Regions from separate parts of the Shewanella frigidimarina NCIMB 400 genome, predicted to be linked through region 1. Evidence: predicted binding sites of a transcription regulator. Region 1 holds the regulator's gene; each other region holds the start of a gene.
What was found. Region 1 encodes FliA, which starts transcription of late flagellar genes. Its sites were predicted from a motif close to CTAAAGNTNNNNNNNNNNNNGCCGATA; they were not measured.
Positions count from the first base shown of each region.

Region 2: SFRI_RS07470 (flagellar protein MotY) is a predicted target of FliA. The motif match lies at 3,070-3,096, and genes of this name have one in related genera.
Region 3: SFRI_RS09670 (VC2046/SO_2500 family protein) is a predicted target of FliA. The motif match lies at 3,247-3,273, and genes of this name have one in related genera.

Region 1 covers NC_008345.1:1,407,723-1,412,860, reverse strand. Annotated here, with positions in the region: gene SFRI_RS06195 (chemotaxis protein CheA) at 1-1,243, opposite strand, end outside; gene SFRI_RS06190 (protein phosphatase CheZ) at 1,259-1,996, opposite strand; gene cheY (chemotaxis response regulator CheY) at 2,010-2,393, opposite strand; gene SFRI_RS06180 (RNA polymerase sigma factor FliA) at 2,438-3,157, opposite strand; gene SFRI_RS06175 (MinD/ParA family protein) at 3,150-4,031, opposite strand; gene flhF (flagellar biosynthesis GTPase FlhF) at 4,036-5,138, opposite strand, start outside.
Region 2 covers NC_008345.1:1,739,278-1,744,415, reverse strand. Annotated here, with positions in the region: gene tolQ (protein TolQ) at 1-457, opposite strand, end outside; gene ybgC (tol-pal system-associated acyl-CoA thioesterase) at 447-848, opposite strand; gene SFRI_RS07470 (flagellar protein MotY) at 2,167-3,036, opposite strand; gene rnt (ribonuclease T) at 3,224-3,889, shown strand; gene SFRI_RS07460 (peroxiredoxin) at 4,016-4,621, opposite strand; gene SFRI_RS07455 (Na+/H+ antiporter family protein) at 5,011-5,138, shown strand, end outside.
Region 3 covers NC_008345.1:2,220,744-2,225,881, reverse strand. Annotated here, with positions in the region: gene SFRI_RS09680 (DUF406 family protein) at 40-327, opposite strand; gene SFRI_RS09675 (hypothetical protein) at 1,036-1,995, opposite strand; gene SFRI_RS09670 (VC2046/SO_2500 family protein) at 2,724-3,212, opposite strand; tRNA gene SFRI_RS09665 (tRNA-Tyr) at 3,338-3,422, shown strand; tRNA gene SFRI_RS09660 (tRNA-Tyr) at 3,510-3,594, shown strand; tRNA gene SFRI_RS09655 (tRNA-Tyr) at 3,625-3,709, shown strand; gene SFRI_RS09650 (PLP-dependent cysteine synthase family protein) at 4,058-5,119, shown strand.

The DNA.
Region 1 (5,138 bases):
AAACTTTCTTAATCGGTTGCATGCGGGTTTTCATCACCGCACCTTGTAAATCAGCCGTAACCAAATCTAGGTTTGCAAGCGCCTTGGACATTTCTTCGTCTTCACGATTAATGCCTAAACTAACCAATCGGTTACGCACTAAAACTAACTCACCGACCATATTCATGATTTGATCTAAACGAGCAGTATCAACACGAACTGTTGTTTCGCCTTGTGGGACAGACGCCGCTTTTGCAGGCGTTTTATCTTTTACTGGCTCAACCTTTGAAGCAACAGCCGGGGCTGATGTCGCTACTGGTTTAGCTGTAGGGGCTGGACTCGTTTTTGCTGCTTGTGGAGGTGCGACGGCTTTAGTAGGTTGAGCTGGAGGAGGCGTTTGCGATTTAGCGACTGGCGCAGTACCTTTACCATGTAATTCATCTAAAAGACGTTCAAATTCATCGTCTGTGATTTCATCAGAATCAACCAAGGGTTCAACAATAGGCTTTGCAGCGGGCTTAGATGGAGCAACAGGTTTGGTTTTAGCTTCGAATGAACCAGAGCCATGTAATTCATCTAATAATGCTTCAAATTCATCATCAGTAATTTCATCGCTACCAATTGTTGTAGCAGGCTTTGAGTCAATATTGTCTTTTTTTACTTCAGAAGGTTTAGCTGCAACAGGACTTTTACCCGGACCATGTAAGGCATCAAGCAACGCTTCAAATTCTGACTCATCAATGTCATCAATACTGCCAGTGTCAGACATTTCCGTTGATGGAATACTGATATCTTCGACGTATTCAGGCTCACTAAATTCAACAATATTTTCAATTGGTTCCGGTTCATCCGCCGACATTTCTGAAGGTAATGGTGCACCCGAACTTAATAATTTGAGTTTAGCAAGTAATGCAGAATCAGCAGGGTCTTGTGATTCTCCCTGTTGAGTTTGAGCAAACATGGAATTAATGGCGTCGACCGCTTGCAAAATAATATCCATTAATTCTGCATTTACGCCACGTTTACCGGTGCGTAATAAATCGAACGTGTTTTCTGCTTCATGACATACGTCAACCATCGGTTTTAGACTTAAAAAACCAGCCCCACCTTTAACGGTATGGAATCCACGGAAAATAGCATTAAGTAAATCACTGTCATCAGGATTATTTTCAAGAGCAACTAGCTGCTCCTGTAGAAGCTCTAAAATCTCGCCAGCTTCAATTAAAAAGTCCTGGAGTATCTCTTCATCAACATCAAAAGACATTAAATTGACTCCTAATTAGAAACCCAGACTTGATAGCAGATCGTCTACTTCATCTTGACCTGTCACCACATCTTCACGCAGTTCAGCATGCATGATGGGACCTTCTGCTTCTATTTTATTTTCGTTTATAGTTGGCGATGATTCGGTAGTATGATCACCGAATACCGTTAGCATTGAGACCAAATTACTTTCTACTTCACGAACCAAATCAATCACTCGACGGATCATCTGCCCCGTCAAATCTTGGAAGTCTTGCGCCATCAAAATTTCATTTAATAACTCGCGAAGACGATTAGAATCATTTTCACTATGTAACATAAACTGCTGAACATCATGACAAAGCGACTTAAACTCACCCATTTCAATGTCACGACGCATCAATTTATCCCACATTGGCGTCACTGATTGTATATTGCTAATGATGGTATCGGCCAAAGGCAGACATTCTTCAACTGCATCCATAGTTTTATTTGCAGCTTGTTCTGTCATGTCGATAACATAGTTCAATCTTTCTTTAGCATCTGGTATTTCAGTATTAGCTAATTCAGATAAACGGTTATCAACTTGAAAATCTTTTAGTGCGCTATGGAGTTGTCGAGTTAGCTTACCGACTTCTTCAAAAAGCTCACGCTGTAATGGCGTAGCAAGCTCTCTGATCATTTCATCGGCTTTATCTTGTTGACTCAAGGTAAGCAATTCAACAAGTTCTTGGGCCTGTTCGAGGGTGATTAACCCCGATATTGATGCCTGCATGACTTATCCTTGCTTATGCGAGTCGTTCAAAGATTTTATCTAACTTTTCTTTTAACGTAGCTGCGGTAAAAGGTTTTACTACATAACCATTTACACCGGCTTGCGCGGCAGCAATAATCTGTTCACGCTTAGCTTCTGCAGTTACCATTAGCACAGGTAAATGCTTTAACGAATCATCTGCACGGATTGCTCTAAGTAAGTCAATACCTTGCATTCCAGGCATATTCCAGTCTGTTACCACAAAATCAAAATCGCCTTTTTGTAACATAGGTAGGGCTGTTGAGCCATCATCTGCTTCTTGGGTATTATTAAATCCCAAATCTCGCAACAAGTTCTTAATGATACGCCTCATTGTTGAAAAATCGTCAACAATAAGAATCTTCATATTCTTGTCCAAGGTTTCCTCCGGTGAGCTGACACTCGTTTGCTCTAGATAAGTTATTATTCTTGTGTCCAATGCTTGAGCTTCGCTTTTAATCTGAGCATTGCCTGACTTAATATCTGGCTTACTCGCGATTCGCTAACTTCAAGGATGGCACCGATTTCTTTTAAATTTAATGCTTCGTCGTAATATAACGACAACACTAATGCATCTCTTTCTGGCAATGTCTTAATTGCTTCAACCAATGCAGATTGGAATTGAATTTCAGCAAGCGAGTCAAAGGTTTCATCTGGTGATTCGTTATCTGTGATTAACACATCTTGCGAAACACCAAGATCTTCTATGCCTATGATTTTACCAACAGAAACATCATTTAAGATATGATGGTACTCATCGAGCGACATATCAAGTTTTTCAGCAATTTCTGTATCGTTGGCATCTCTTCCAAGCAGTTGCCCCAATTCATCAATTGCATGTGCTACTAGACGATTATTACGATGAACTGAGCGCGGAACCCAGTCACCACGGCGAATTTCATCAATCATTGCACCACGAATTCTGATGCCAGCAAAGGTTTCAAACTTAGCCCCTTTACTATTATCAAATTTAGAAGAGGCCTCAAGTAACCCCATCATCCCTGCTTGTAATAAATCATCAAGTTGCACCGATGCTGGTAATCTTGCCAGCATATGATGAGCAATTCTTTTTACCAACGGTGCATACTGTTCAACAATAGACGTTTTGTTATCGAACTGAGTATACGCTGCGGCTTTATTCACTCGTTCTTCCTTCTTGTATCGGTTTACGTTGTACAAGACGTTCAACAAAAAATTCTAAATGACCACCAGGCTGTTGTGGAACTGGCCAAGTCATAATTTTGTTGGCTAATCCATGATAAGCAATAGCTGAAGGAGACTTAGGATACGCTTCAACAACTAACTTTTGCTTACGAACAGCTTTACGTAAATTTTCATCAAATGGTATTGTTGCCACTAATTCTAAAGCAACATCTAAAAATCTATCAGTCACTTTACTGAGTTTAGCAAATAATTCCATACCTTCTCGAAGACTACGAACCATATTTGCCACAATTTTGAAGTGGAACACACCATGTTCACGACTTAATATTTTAATTAGCGCATAAGCATCAGTAATTGATGTTGGTTCGTCGCAAACGACAATCAATACATCCTGTGATGCACGAGAAAAACTCAGCACCATGTCTGAAATACCCGCGGCAGTGTCTACAATTAAAATGTCGAACTGAGTACGCATTTCACTAAATGCACGGATAAGTCCAGCGTGTTGTGCTGGCGATAACTCAACCATCGCTTGAGAACCAGATGTGGCAGGAACAATACCAATACCTTTAGGTCCGCGTACAATGATGTCATCTAATTCGGCATCTCCAGACAAAACATGAGATAAATTTTTCTCAGCACGTATCCCAAGCATGACATCGACGTTGGCTAAACCTAAATCGGCATCAAGCACTAATACGCGTTTGCCTTTTTCAGCTAGTGCTACCGCAGTATTAATTGACACACTGGTTTTGCCCACTCCGCCTTTACCACCGGATACGGCAATTACTTTAACTTTATCGTTATTTGGTTGATTCATCATACGTAAACCACTTGCTTGATCCCGAGTCATATCTTTACTCAAATGCATAGGCTGTGTCATTAGACCACACTGTGTCTTGTGACGATTGTTGTTCTGTTTCATTTAACGCCGCGAGAGCTTTCTTAGCCAACTCTAACGTATCTGCCACTTTCATGTCCTCAGGAACACGTTGACCGTCAGTAACATAGCTCAATGGTAACTCATTTTGAATCAATACGCTCAATGCACCTGCAATTGATACCGATTCATCTAACTTTGTTAAAATCGCACCGGCTAATGGAATTCGTTTAAAATGTTCTACAGCATCTTGTAACACACGACGTTGGCCAGTCGCTGATAAGACTAAATAGCTCCGTATTGGGATCCTACTATTTGCTGTTAAATTATCCAATTGCTGATATAAGCGCATATCACGCTGCCCCATACCTGCCGTATCAATTAATACTAACTTACGATTTCTAAATTGATATAAAATTTGTTCTAATTCGGTTAAATCATGTGCTTGCTTAACCGGACAGCCCATTATTTTGCCATAAGTCGCTAATTGCTCATAGGCACCAATACGATAATGGTCAGTGGTAATCAATGCTACCTGTTCTGGGCCATGATGGGCGGCAAATCGAGCGGCTATCTTAGCTAAAGAAGTTGTTTTACCGACACCAGTTGGACCAACAAACGCCACAACACCACCGCGTTTGACAATGTCATCGCCTTGATTATCGAGTAAATTGGCTAAACTTTGTGGTAAAGCTCTTACTAAATCTGCTGGAGTGTAGTGTTGACTTAACCCAGCTAGTTTAGCAGCAACTGCTGGAGAAAACTCTGCTGCAATCAATTTACTTTCTAACATTGCGCCGACAGGATCGGTACGCTTTTTTTGGTCTTTCATCAACGATGAAACTTGATGGGTCAATAAGTTACGCAATGAAGCCATTTCTTCGCGCAGTGCATCCATATCAGCAGATTGATTTTTATTGGTTTTTTTAACTTGCTCTGGTGCCGCTTGCGATTGAAAAGTTGATGCTGGTTTAGCAGATTTTGCCCCTTGTAATTGGCGGGCCCATTCTGGTAAATCTGGTTCATCTTGGCTCACAGACATTTGTTGTGTCATGCGATTATGTTGTTTTTGGAGTAATG
Region 2 (5,138 bases), 330 kb from region 1:
AATTCATAATTCCCCATACCGTCCCAAACAAACCAATGTATGGGCTGGTAGAACCAATCGTTGCCAATAGCGGCAAATGGTTTTCAAGCTTTTCCATTTCTCGCGACAAACTCACTCGCATTGCTCGAGAAGTTCCATCCATAACAGCTTCAGGTGCTTTACTGTTTACTTTGCTCAAACGAGTATATTCTTTAAAACCTGCCACAAACATCGATTCTAAACCAGAGATAGCACTACCACGTGCTATTAATTCTTTGTAAAGACGGTTTAAATCAACACCTGACCAAAACGTTTCTTCAAAACGTAATGACTTAACTCTTGCAGAGCCTAATAATTTGTTGCGTTGAATGATCACTGCCCATGAGGCAATCGATAATGCCAACAAGGTCAGCATAACTAACTTTACCAACACACTGGCTTCTAAAAACAAACCAATAAATGAAATTTCAGCGTGCACTGTCAAACTCCTGAACAATATTTAGGGGAATAGCGCGGGGACGCATACGTGATAAAGATATACACGCGACAACAACTGTCGCTTCACAATAGCAATCACCTTGATGATCAACTAGCCGCTGGTGAAACACCAACGACACTTTTTTTAATTCTATAACTTTTGATTCAACCACAAAATCCTGTTCAAATTTTGCAGCTTTACGAAAATCTAATTCTGCATGTTTGACGACAAAAGCAATATCTTCTGACAACAGTTCAGCTTGGCGAACACCCATTGATTTTAACCATTGCGTTCGGGCTCGTTCAAAAAATTTTAAGTAATTAGAATGGTACACAACACCACCGGCATCGGTATCTTCGTAATAGACTGAAATAGGCCAAACAAACATAATCTGAACATCAATTTTTAGGTTGTAAAAGTTGGCTTACTATACCGAGTACCAACACGCTTGTGAATATTGTACCGAGGGAAAAGTAGACTTTATTTTGCTCAAAATGCGCTAAAACACACGAAAAACCTCAGGAACTGTAAGAGATGAAGCTTTATTAATGTATTTATCAAAAAAATTAACAATTTGTTAAACAAAACATGCAATATAGGCATAGTCATTTATTGGCTGAAAAAGCCTATGTTTAGCCGCTTAAAAAGCTAAATACACAAAAAAGACAACAACAAGATGGCAGCATCATCGCACACTCTGAAAATGTAAACGTGAATAAAAGTTAAGCCAACAACATTCTGCGTTTTGTTTCCAGTCAATACACTATCAACGGCTCTGCCAATAACGTTGCCTTATTTGTCTTGCTGACTATGTTGGGATTAACTAAACCTCATGAAGAGACAACCTTAACATTCCAACTTAATATGAGTAATTCCTACATGTCTAACATTGTTTAGGATTATATTTTGCATATTTAAATCAAGAAGCATGCTTTGTCACATGATGAGATATAGACTATTTGTTAAATATTTTTACCGCCGCATTAACTAATCCGAATAGTTATGCAATAAATATAGGTAATAACCTAATAAAGCGCTATATAAGCCGATTAGAGTATAAACAACATCTAACAACCATATTTAATCATTAGTTTTACTAATGGTAACTCGTAATTTTTCTAGTTTGTCAGATTAGTGTATACATTCTATTATTGCCTTGTTTTCAGGACACATCTGATTCAGATGTTGAAAACCAAGAACTCCAAACTGATGTAACCCAATACCTCAGTTATCCCTAGTTCTTATGCTTGACTTCCTTCCTTAGATTTGTTGATTGCAAATTATTTAGCCCACTTGGATTAAGTGGGTTTTTTTTGCCTTTTTTTTAGCATATTCATAAACCAAAATACTAGCGAACAAATCTACAAATCTACAAATCTACAAATCTACAAATCAAAATATGCCACTATTATAAATTTGAGCTATACGAATAAGAAATAGCGTAACCCTTTAAAGTGAAATGATGTCCACGCTATTGAGTTGGCTTTTAAGTGAACCGCCATCCGTTTACAAATGAGTATTATCGATTTGGCTTTTGGTATTAAAAAATATTGAATAGCAGCCAAATGAAATGGGCAGAGATAGATGAGGATAATCTAGCGATTGAGCCATTGTACTGCTTACCAGGTGGATGACAGGCTCAAACAAATTATCATATCAATAAACGAGGCGACTGCGCATGGCGCGCAATAAGCGATACATTATAGAATTTATATAGGTTTGGTTATTTTAATCACGACCCTACGATTCATCTTACGTTCTTCTGCAAGATCATTACCTGTTACATGGCGTTTCTCACCATGACCCGATGTATGAATCCGATCTTTAGGGATACCACTAGCAATAAGAATATCTTTCACTGAATCAGCACGCTTATCTGACACCTTTTGGTTAACCGAACGTCCACCGTAACTGTCGGTGTAAGCATCAATGAGCACGAGCTCTACTTCAGGGTCAAAAGACAAATAACGCTGTATTTTCTGTAATTGCTGGCTAGAAAAACGAGTAAGCTCTACCCCGCCTTCTTGGTAATTTAACACCGTAAAAGCAATATCATCAAAACTGTATGGCAATAAATTAGCTAAGCAAGCACGAAATTCACGGTATTTACCGCCAAAATTAGCCGATGACAAACCGACGGCAATCTTGGCATTGTGATTATACCAATCAGCATAATAAAACGTGGGTTCCATTCCTTGGCTCAATTCATTCAGCATAGACCAGGCAGCTTTTTTAGGCACTTCACCATTAAACTGCTTATTGTAAGTCAGTTGAGTGATTTCTTTAGAATTGTGTCCTGGGCGCCAACTAGGGGCTCGACTAATTAATGTCGCTTTAGTCACTGCATCAGGTTTTAGCCACATGTCTAACGTGAAATGTAAATTTAACGCTTTACCGGCGTTACTGGTAAACACAGCTCGCCCATAGTCAGGAATATCATGTTCAAGACGGCATTCTATTGGATTGTTCTCACCAATACGCCATGCAGAGTTTTCTAATGACGCAACGTAGTGCCTCAAGTCGGCATTAGCCGTTGAGCAAAGACACAAACTTGTGAGGACCATCAGTTTTCGCCACATAAAACCACCCTTTATACCCGATTACATTTGTTCTATCGGCCACAAAGTCAGTTCCTTTAGTAAACAATCATGTTTAATCGATGATAAAAACCACAATCAAACATGACACTGCGCTTGAGTTTGCGCATAATACTTGGCTTATATCATTTGCACCGATGAATGATAGCTATTGAGGATAAAAACTGTAATGACTGATATTTGCGACGCTAATAAGTTTAAACACCGATTTCGTGGTTATTTCCCTGTTGTTATCGATGTCGAAACTGCGGGTTTTAATGCCAATACCGATGCGTTGCTTGAAATTGCTGTCAGCTTATTAAAAATGAATAGTGATGGAGTCATTGTACTTGATAGAACCCTTCACTTTAATATTGAGCCTTTTGAAGGCGCAAACTTAGAACCTGCAGCATTAGCTTTTAACGGTATAGACCCCACCAATCCACTTCGTGGTGCAGTAGACGAAAAAGTCGCTTTTTTAGAGATTTTTAAAGAAGTTAAAAAAGCCCAAAAAGCAGCAGATTGTCATCGCAGTATCATTGTCGCGCACAATGCCGCTTTTGATTTAGGGTTTGTTAATAAGGCTATTGAACGAAATGGTTTAAAACGATCTCCTTTTCATCCTTTTGCTAGCTTTGATACCGCGACACTCGCAGGCCTTGCTATTGGACACACTGTATTAGCTAAAGCCTGTAAAATGGCAGGGATCGATTTCGACAATAAAGAAGCCCATTCAGCATTATATGATACCGAACGTACCGCTGAATTATTTTGCCTCATCGTTAACAGATGGAAAGCGTTGGGCGGATGGCCATTAGCGGCTGTGGAAGATGATAGCGACTCTACAAGCGAATAATGAATACTTAGCCCTTCGTTATCTCTTGCAGGCCATCAACACTTGGCCAGTTCGATAAGAAAGCATTAATGTCACCCAATAAAAAAGCTGCCGAAGCAGCTTTTTTATTGTCTCTAATTCGCTAAATTATAGCTTGTCAGAGTTATCTTTTAGATATGCAGCAACACCTTCAGTGCTTGCAGTCATACCTTTTTCGCCTTTTGACCAGCCCGCTGGACAAACTTCACCGTGCTCTTCATGGAACTGAAGTGCGTCAATCATACGGATCATTTCATCAACGTTACGGCCTAGTGGTAAATCGTTAACCACTTGGTGACGAACTTGACCTTCTTTGTCTACTAAGAAAGAACCACGGAAAGCTACACCAGCTTCTGGATGCTCTACGTCATATGCTTTACAAATTTCGTGTTTAACATCAGCTACTAGAGTGTACTTAACTTGGCCAATACCACCCTTGTCGACTGGAGTGTTACGCCATGCGTTATGAGTAAACTGTGAATCAATAGAAACACCAATCACTTCAACACCACGTTTAGTGAACTCTTCCATACGGTGATCAAAAGCAATTAGCTCTGATGGACATACAAAAGTAAAATCGAGTGGGTAGAAGAAAATAACTGCAGGCTTACCTTTAATTGCGGTAGCAAGGTTAAATGTGTCAACAATTTCACCAGAACCAAGAACGGCTGCGGCTGTAAAATCTGGGGCTGGACGGCCTACTAATACGCTCATTATCTATCTCCATTTAATGGCTTAAACACTCAACAACAGTACATGTGTATCGCAAAATGGTGACCCACCAAGCAATTACCCATACTGTTGAGACTTAAATCAGTTGTATACCATACATCTAATTTAACGGACTTATAAGTTATTTCAGATGAATGTTGGTTTACTTGCTGAAAAATAAAACATCATGACTCATTAAATAATAAGTTTCAAATATGACAAAATGATTTGATGACATGATTTCATTCCTTGTTTTCTACAACCACATATTAAATGACAAGTCATCCTGAGTTAACTATCAGCAAAAATACCTAAAAAATCGATATCAGCTGGACAAATAGACTCTAGACAGTCAAGAATAGCGGCCTCACTTACTTTTAAGAAAAATGATTATGAATGCGGTTGTAATCGCGGTTTGCTTAATGTTGTTTTTAAGCTTTATTCGAATTAACGTTGTGGTCTCGTTAACCATTAGTGCAGTTGTGGCCGGTTTAGTCGGTGGATTAGATATTCATCAAAC
Region 3 (5,138 bases), 810 kb from region 1:
TATATGACCGCTTTAATTTATAATACTAATGACTGAAGTCTACAGTTGATTTTCAAGTTGAAAAATCATTTTCTCTACGCTGAACGCAAAATCAAGCTTTAAAGAAATAGCACTATCTTCATCAATAATGTCAGCTTTAGTATCAGGAAAACGCTCTTGAGCCACTTGCTGCATAGATTGAGCTTGCAATAAGGCATCGTCTCCTACAAAGCTAAGCTGTAATATCGTATCTTCTGCTTCCACAACAGCGCCAATATCTACATAACTGCCGCATTCAGTACAACTGTCACTGACATTACCTTGCTGCTGTTTAATTTGCTTAATCATTATGTCACCCCATCAGTTTGAACAACGTCAAACGGCAAATATAACTCAGTTTAGGCAGGCTTTTACTTACCATGCTCACAATTATCAAAAATTAATTGATTGTCTCAGGATAATAGACTGATATCTCAGCAGTTAAGCCAGTTGTAAATAATTGGCAGTATTTATAAACCAACGCTTAGTTGGGGTAAACGCTCAGCAACAAAAGTGCGTAAATTCATGTCAGTGCGACTTTCATAGAAAAACCTAGGATTCTCAAAAAGTGTCAAGATACACTGGTGGACTTAGACAGCACTCGTGTAGAGCAAGAGTTAGTGAAATTAGCAAAAAATCAGACGAGACATAAGAATTAGATCGTGTAGATTCGCACATTTCAGAGTGTGTAACGGACTTTAAAATGGCGGAACTGTTCCCGTCGTTTAAACTTGATGATGCAAGAATTTAACTGTGAGGGCAAGACACTAAACTCAAAGCAATTAAAACCGATATCACCGGAGCTGTAGTAAAATGCAAAGTGTTAATCGAACAAGTACGCGAATAAGTGCAGAATATAGAGTCATATTCATCAAATTAATCTGATTTATATTTTAATAGGATTTAAGCTTAGATCTGATTTCTCACTAGTTAAATCAACCAACAAACACAGACTAGCATGCTGTTTAATAAGCAATTAATAGTTATAAGGCAAGTTTATAAGTGAGCTTAATACCATTATTTGAAATCAGGTTGGTACCATAATGATTTGTTAGATAAAGGTGTTAAAGGAGGAAGCCAAGTATTTTCTATGTTGATAACTCGTCTATTTTCTAGTTTTGCTTTTTTAATATTTTCACTATGATAGCGATAAAAAATCTCATCAAAACTACCATCAATTACCATCATTTCCAGTCCGGTCGAAATACGCTCTGCAAGCCTCGGATGAGTTTGGCTAATAAATAGATAAGATGGCGATGGTAAATAAATCACCAAGTTTGATTCAATGACAATATTAGGAAATTGATCATGATTTTTATCAAATTCAACAAATATTTCATTGATTCCACGTGGGAAATAATCAAATCTACCACGACTGAGCATAGCAAATAGGCCCTTATAGGTATTTCCTTTGACAATGGGGAAGTTGTTGGCTTGCATTAACAAAGTGGTTGTCCACTGTGGTTTGAGTCCGGCTTGTAGCTGCTTAAGCTGCTCTGCATCGATAATTTTATTAAACTTATATTGATCTTTGGCATTAATTAATAATAAACGATAACTAAGCAAACCTTTGAAAATTGGAATACGAATAGGAATAGTTTTACTTTCCCATTCTGAATTGGTTGCGGCTACAAAAGCATTAATTGTTTGCCCTTTGATTAGCTGTCTTAAAACACGATCCCTCGCCATGGGGTTATGAGATTGCTGGATACGATAATCCCCATAAAGCGGTTGGGTTTTCTTTAATGAGAGCTCTATTAATTCAGTAGTATAAAGGTAGCGCAGATCTTCCTTAGGGTGCGGTTGATGAAAACGTACAATATCAATGACCTCAGCATGGGCGTGATTAGTTGCCGCCAGCGCGATGGCAACTAATCCGATAGTAGAAAGCATGAAAGAGAACATTCCTGTCGCGATTAGAAGGCGCTTCAAACAGTAATTGATAACACTCATTGAGAAAAGTAGTAAAAATCCCATTATTGCTCCTTAATTGAGAATAACGATATCTCAGTTTGTTTCACGGAACTTATTGTTTTACGGAACTTAAAAAATTATGATTTCGATTTAGGGTTACAGTAATCCGATTAAGGTGAGATCAGAGTTTGTAGGGCAAGGGTAAAAAATGCAAACGATTATCACCTTATCAACATGTTAATTCAAAGATAAACGAGTTTAACCTTACCGTGTAGTCAGTTTTGAAGTAAGAACACCTAGCTCCTGCAACATCGGCTAGTAAGTGCTAATTGCTCCAGATCAATCTCTGTACACTTAATTTAGTTCGATTGGTATTGCATCATCTTCAGCAAATAGAGCATCAGCTTTAGTTCGTCACTACAATGTCAAATAATTGGGATATACACCCCAACCGAATACCAAAATAATCAGAAAAATTGTCGCGTATAGAACATAAAACAAAAAATTATTTTATGAGGAACCTTACACTGTTATTACTCTGCTACTAAGTATAGTTCAGACTTCAAAAAGGGTTAAAACGTGATGTTTTTATGCACCTGAACATTCATTCTTTCGAGGTGATTTTTGAATATATGTTTGTTGGCGATGGTTCTTTTTGATCCAGATCTGCTTATTACTCACATTTATTAGCTGGTCGTTGAGATTTATTTTTTGAAACTTATATTATACTTTAAAAATCATTAAGTTATCACTTGTACTTTTTTAGGTGTACATGCGTTTTCTCTGCGATCTTAATTTGATAAAATTCTAGATATCTTACGTTGCGTGCTCAATTGTTCTAAAAAGTGCATATCTTCTAACGGGGTATGTTGTTGGTAGGCATTAATCGCTTTATTTTTAGTTAGGTAGTCGCAGTTACTTAATACTTCAACCATAGAATCTGATTGAGAACCTCTAATCACTAATGCTTCTGGCGTTAATGCTTGTTGAAGTTGAAACTGACGTGCACCTTGTTGCTGAAATATCATCGCGTTATCGATAGTGTCTGGGTGAACAGAAATATCATCGACTAATAATTGAGGTTGAGGTACAGAAAATCGTTGTCGCAGTTTTTGTGTGCTCTCTACATCATTGTCTAATTGAAATTGAGCCATATCGCGAGCATCAATTGACAGCATAGCCAACAGCAAACCAAATTCACCGCGACGATTGTTTTCAATCGCAACGTTTAATCGGCTCCCTATTTGTAACTCATTGACTAATGTTGACTCAATTTGCATATAAAAACATCACCACTACTGCTCGATGCTATTTTATCGACCAAACAGTCATAAACTTTAGTAAAATATTCAATTATGTACTTTACATATAAAAGGTTTCTGACTACTATGGCGACCGCAATTGAGGAGGGGTTCCCGAGTGGCCAAAGGGATCAGACTGTAAATCTGACGGCTCAGCCTTCGAAGGTTCGAATCCTTCTCCCTCCACCATTTGCGTTGCTACAAAGTGTAAATTTAAAATTGTTAAAGATGTAAAGAGTTAGAATGTAAAAAGATAGTAAGAAAAAGAAAATATGTGGAGGGGTTCCCGAGTGGCCAAAGGGATCAGACTGTAAATCTGACGGCTCAGCCTTCGAAGGTTCGAATCCTTCTCCCTCCACCATCTTTCTTTTAATCTTATTTATCTTGCTGTGGAGGGGTTCCCGAGTGGCCAAAGGGATCAGACTGTAAATCTGACGGCTCAGCCTTCGAAGGTTCGAATCCTTCTCCCTCCACCATTTTACATCTCGAGCTTAGTTTGTTGCTGCTTAGTTCAATTATTGATTGTTATTTCTATTGATTCATTTGACCAAAAATCCTCGTTTATATTCTACAAACAACCTTTTCTTTGTTACAAAAAAACAAACCCACTAATACAACCTGTAAACCTTATGCTATCATTTTAATTCATTGGTATTTCTCACAAAATCATTTTCCATACTACCTCGTTCTTCCACCTATTTTTATCAATGCAACTCAACATCAGCATTTTTTAAAATATATGTTAGCTGATAGCGATAAACACTACTCTTAACTTTACATTTTAGTTATTATTTATTCCTTTTTGGAATAACGAGTATCATTGCATGTCATCTACTTGGGTCAATCAGGCCATCGCAAAAATAGAAGCCGATTATCAACGTTCCGCAGATACACATCTTATAAAATTAGATCTTCCGCAACTTGATGGTATAGACATTTATTTAAAAGACGAAAGTACTCATCCAACAGGTAGCTTAAAACATCGCTTAGCTCGATCACTATTTCTGTATGCGCTATGTAATGGCTGGATAAAAAAAGACACTCCCATTATTGAGTCTTCATCTGGGAGCACCGCTGTATCTGAAGCCTATTTTGCGCGATTACTTGGATTGCCCTTTATCGCTGTAATGCCACAAACGACTGCTAAAAAGAAGATTCAACAAATTGAATTTTATGGTGCGCGATGTCATTTTGTCGATAATGGTAGCCAAATGTATGCTGAATCAGAAAAATTAGCCGCTGAGTTGCAAGGCCATTATATGGACCAATTTACGTATGCTGAGCGAGCCACCGATTGGCGAGGTAATAACAATATTGCTGATTCTATATTTATCCAAATGGAAAAAGAGCCCCATCCTATTCCAAGCTGGATTGTAATGAGTCCTGGTACTGGTGGCACCAGCGCTACCATTGGCCGCTATATTCGTTATCAGCAGCAACAAACGCAGTTGTGCGTCGTCGACCCCGAAAATTCTGTATTCTACGATTACTTTCACAATGGTGACGCGAGCATTATTAGCGATAAGAGCAGTAAAATAGAGGGAATTGGTCGGCCACGTGTTGAACCGTCATTTATTGCTGGTGTAGTTGACTCTATGATTAAGATCCCTGATGCCGCCTCAATCGCAACGATTCAGTGGTTAGAGCAACTCATAGGGCGTAAAACAGGCGCATCTACTGGTACTAACTTATATGGGGCGTTGCTGTTAGCAACACAAATGCGTAACGAAGGTCAAACAGGTTCTATTGTGACCTTAATTTGTGATGCGGGTGAGCGCTATCTTGATACCTATTACAACCCGCAATGGATAGAAGACAATATTGGCTGTTTCGAACACTACCGAGAAAAACTCGTCGCGTTTAATGAATCAGGTTTACTTCGTTAACCTGTTAAAATTAAAAAGC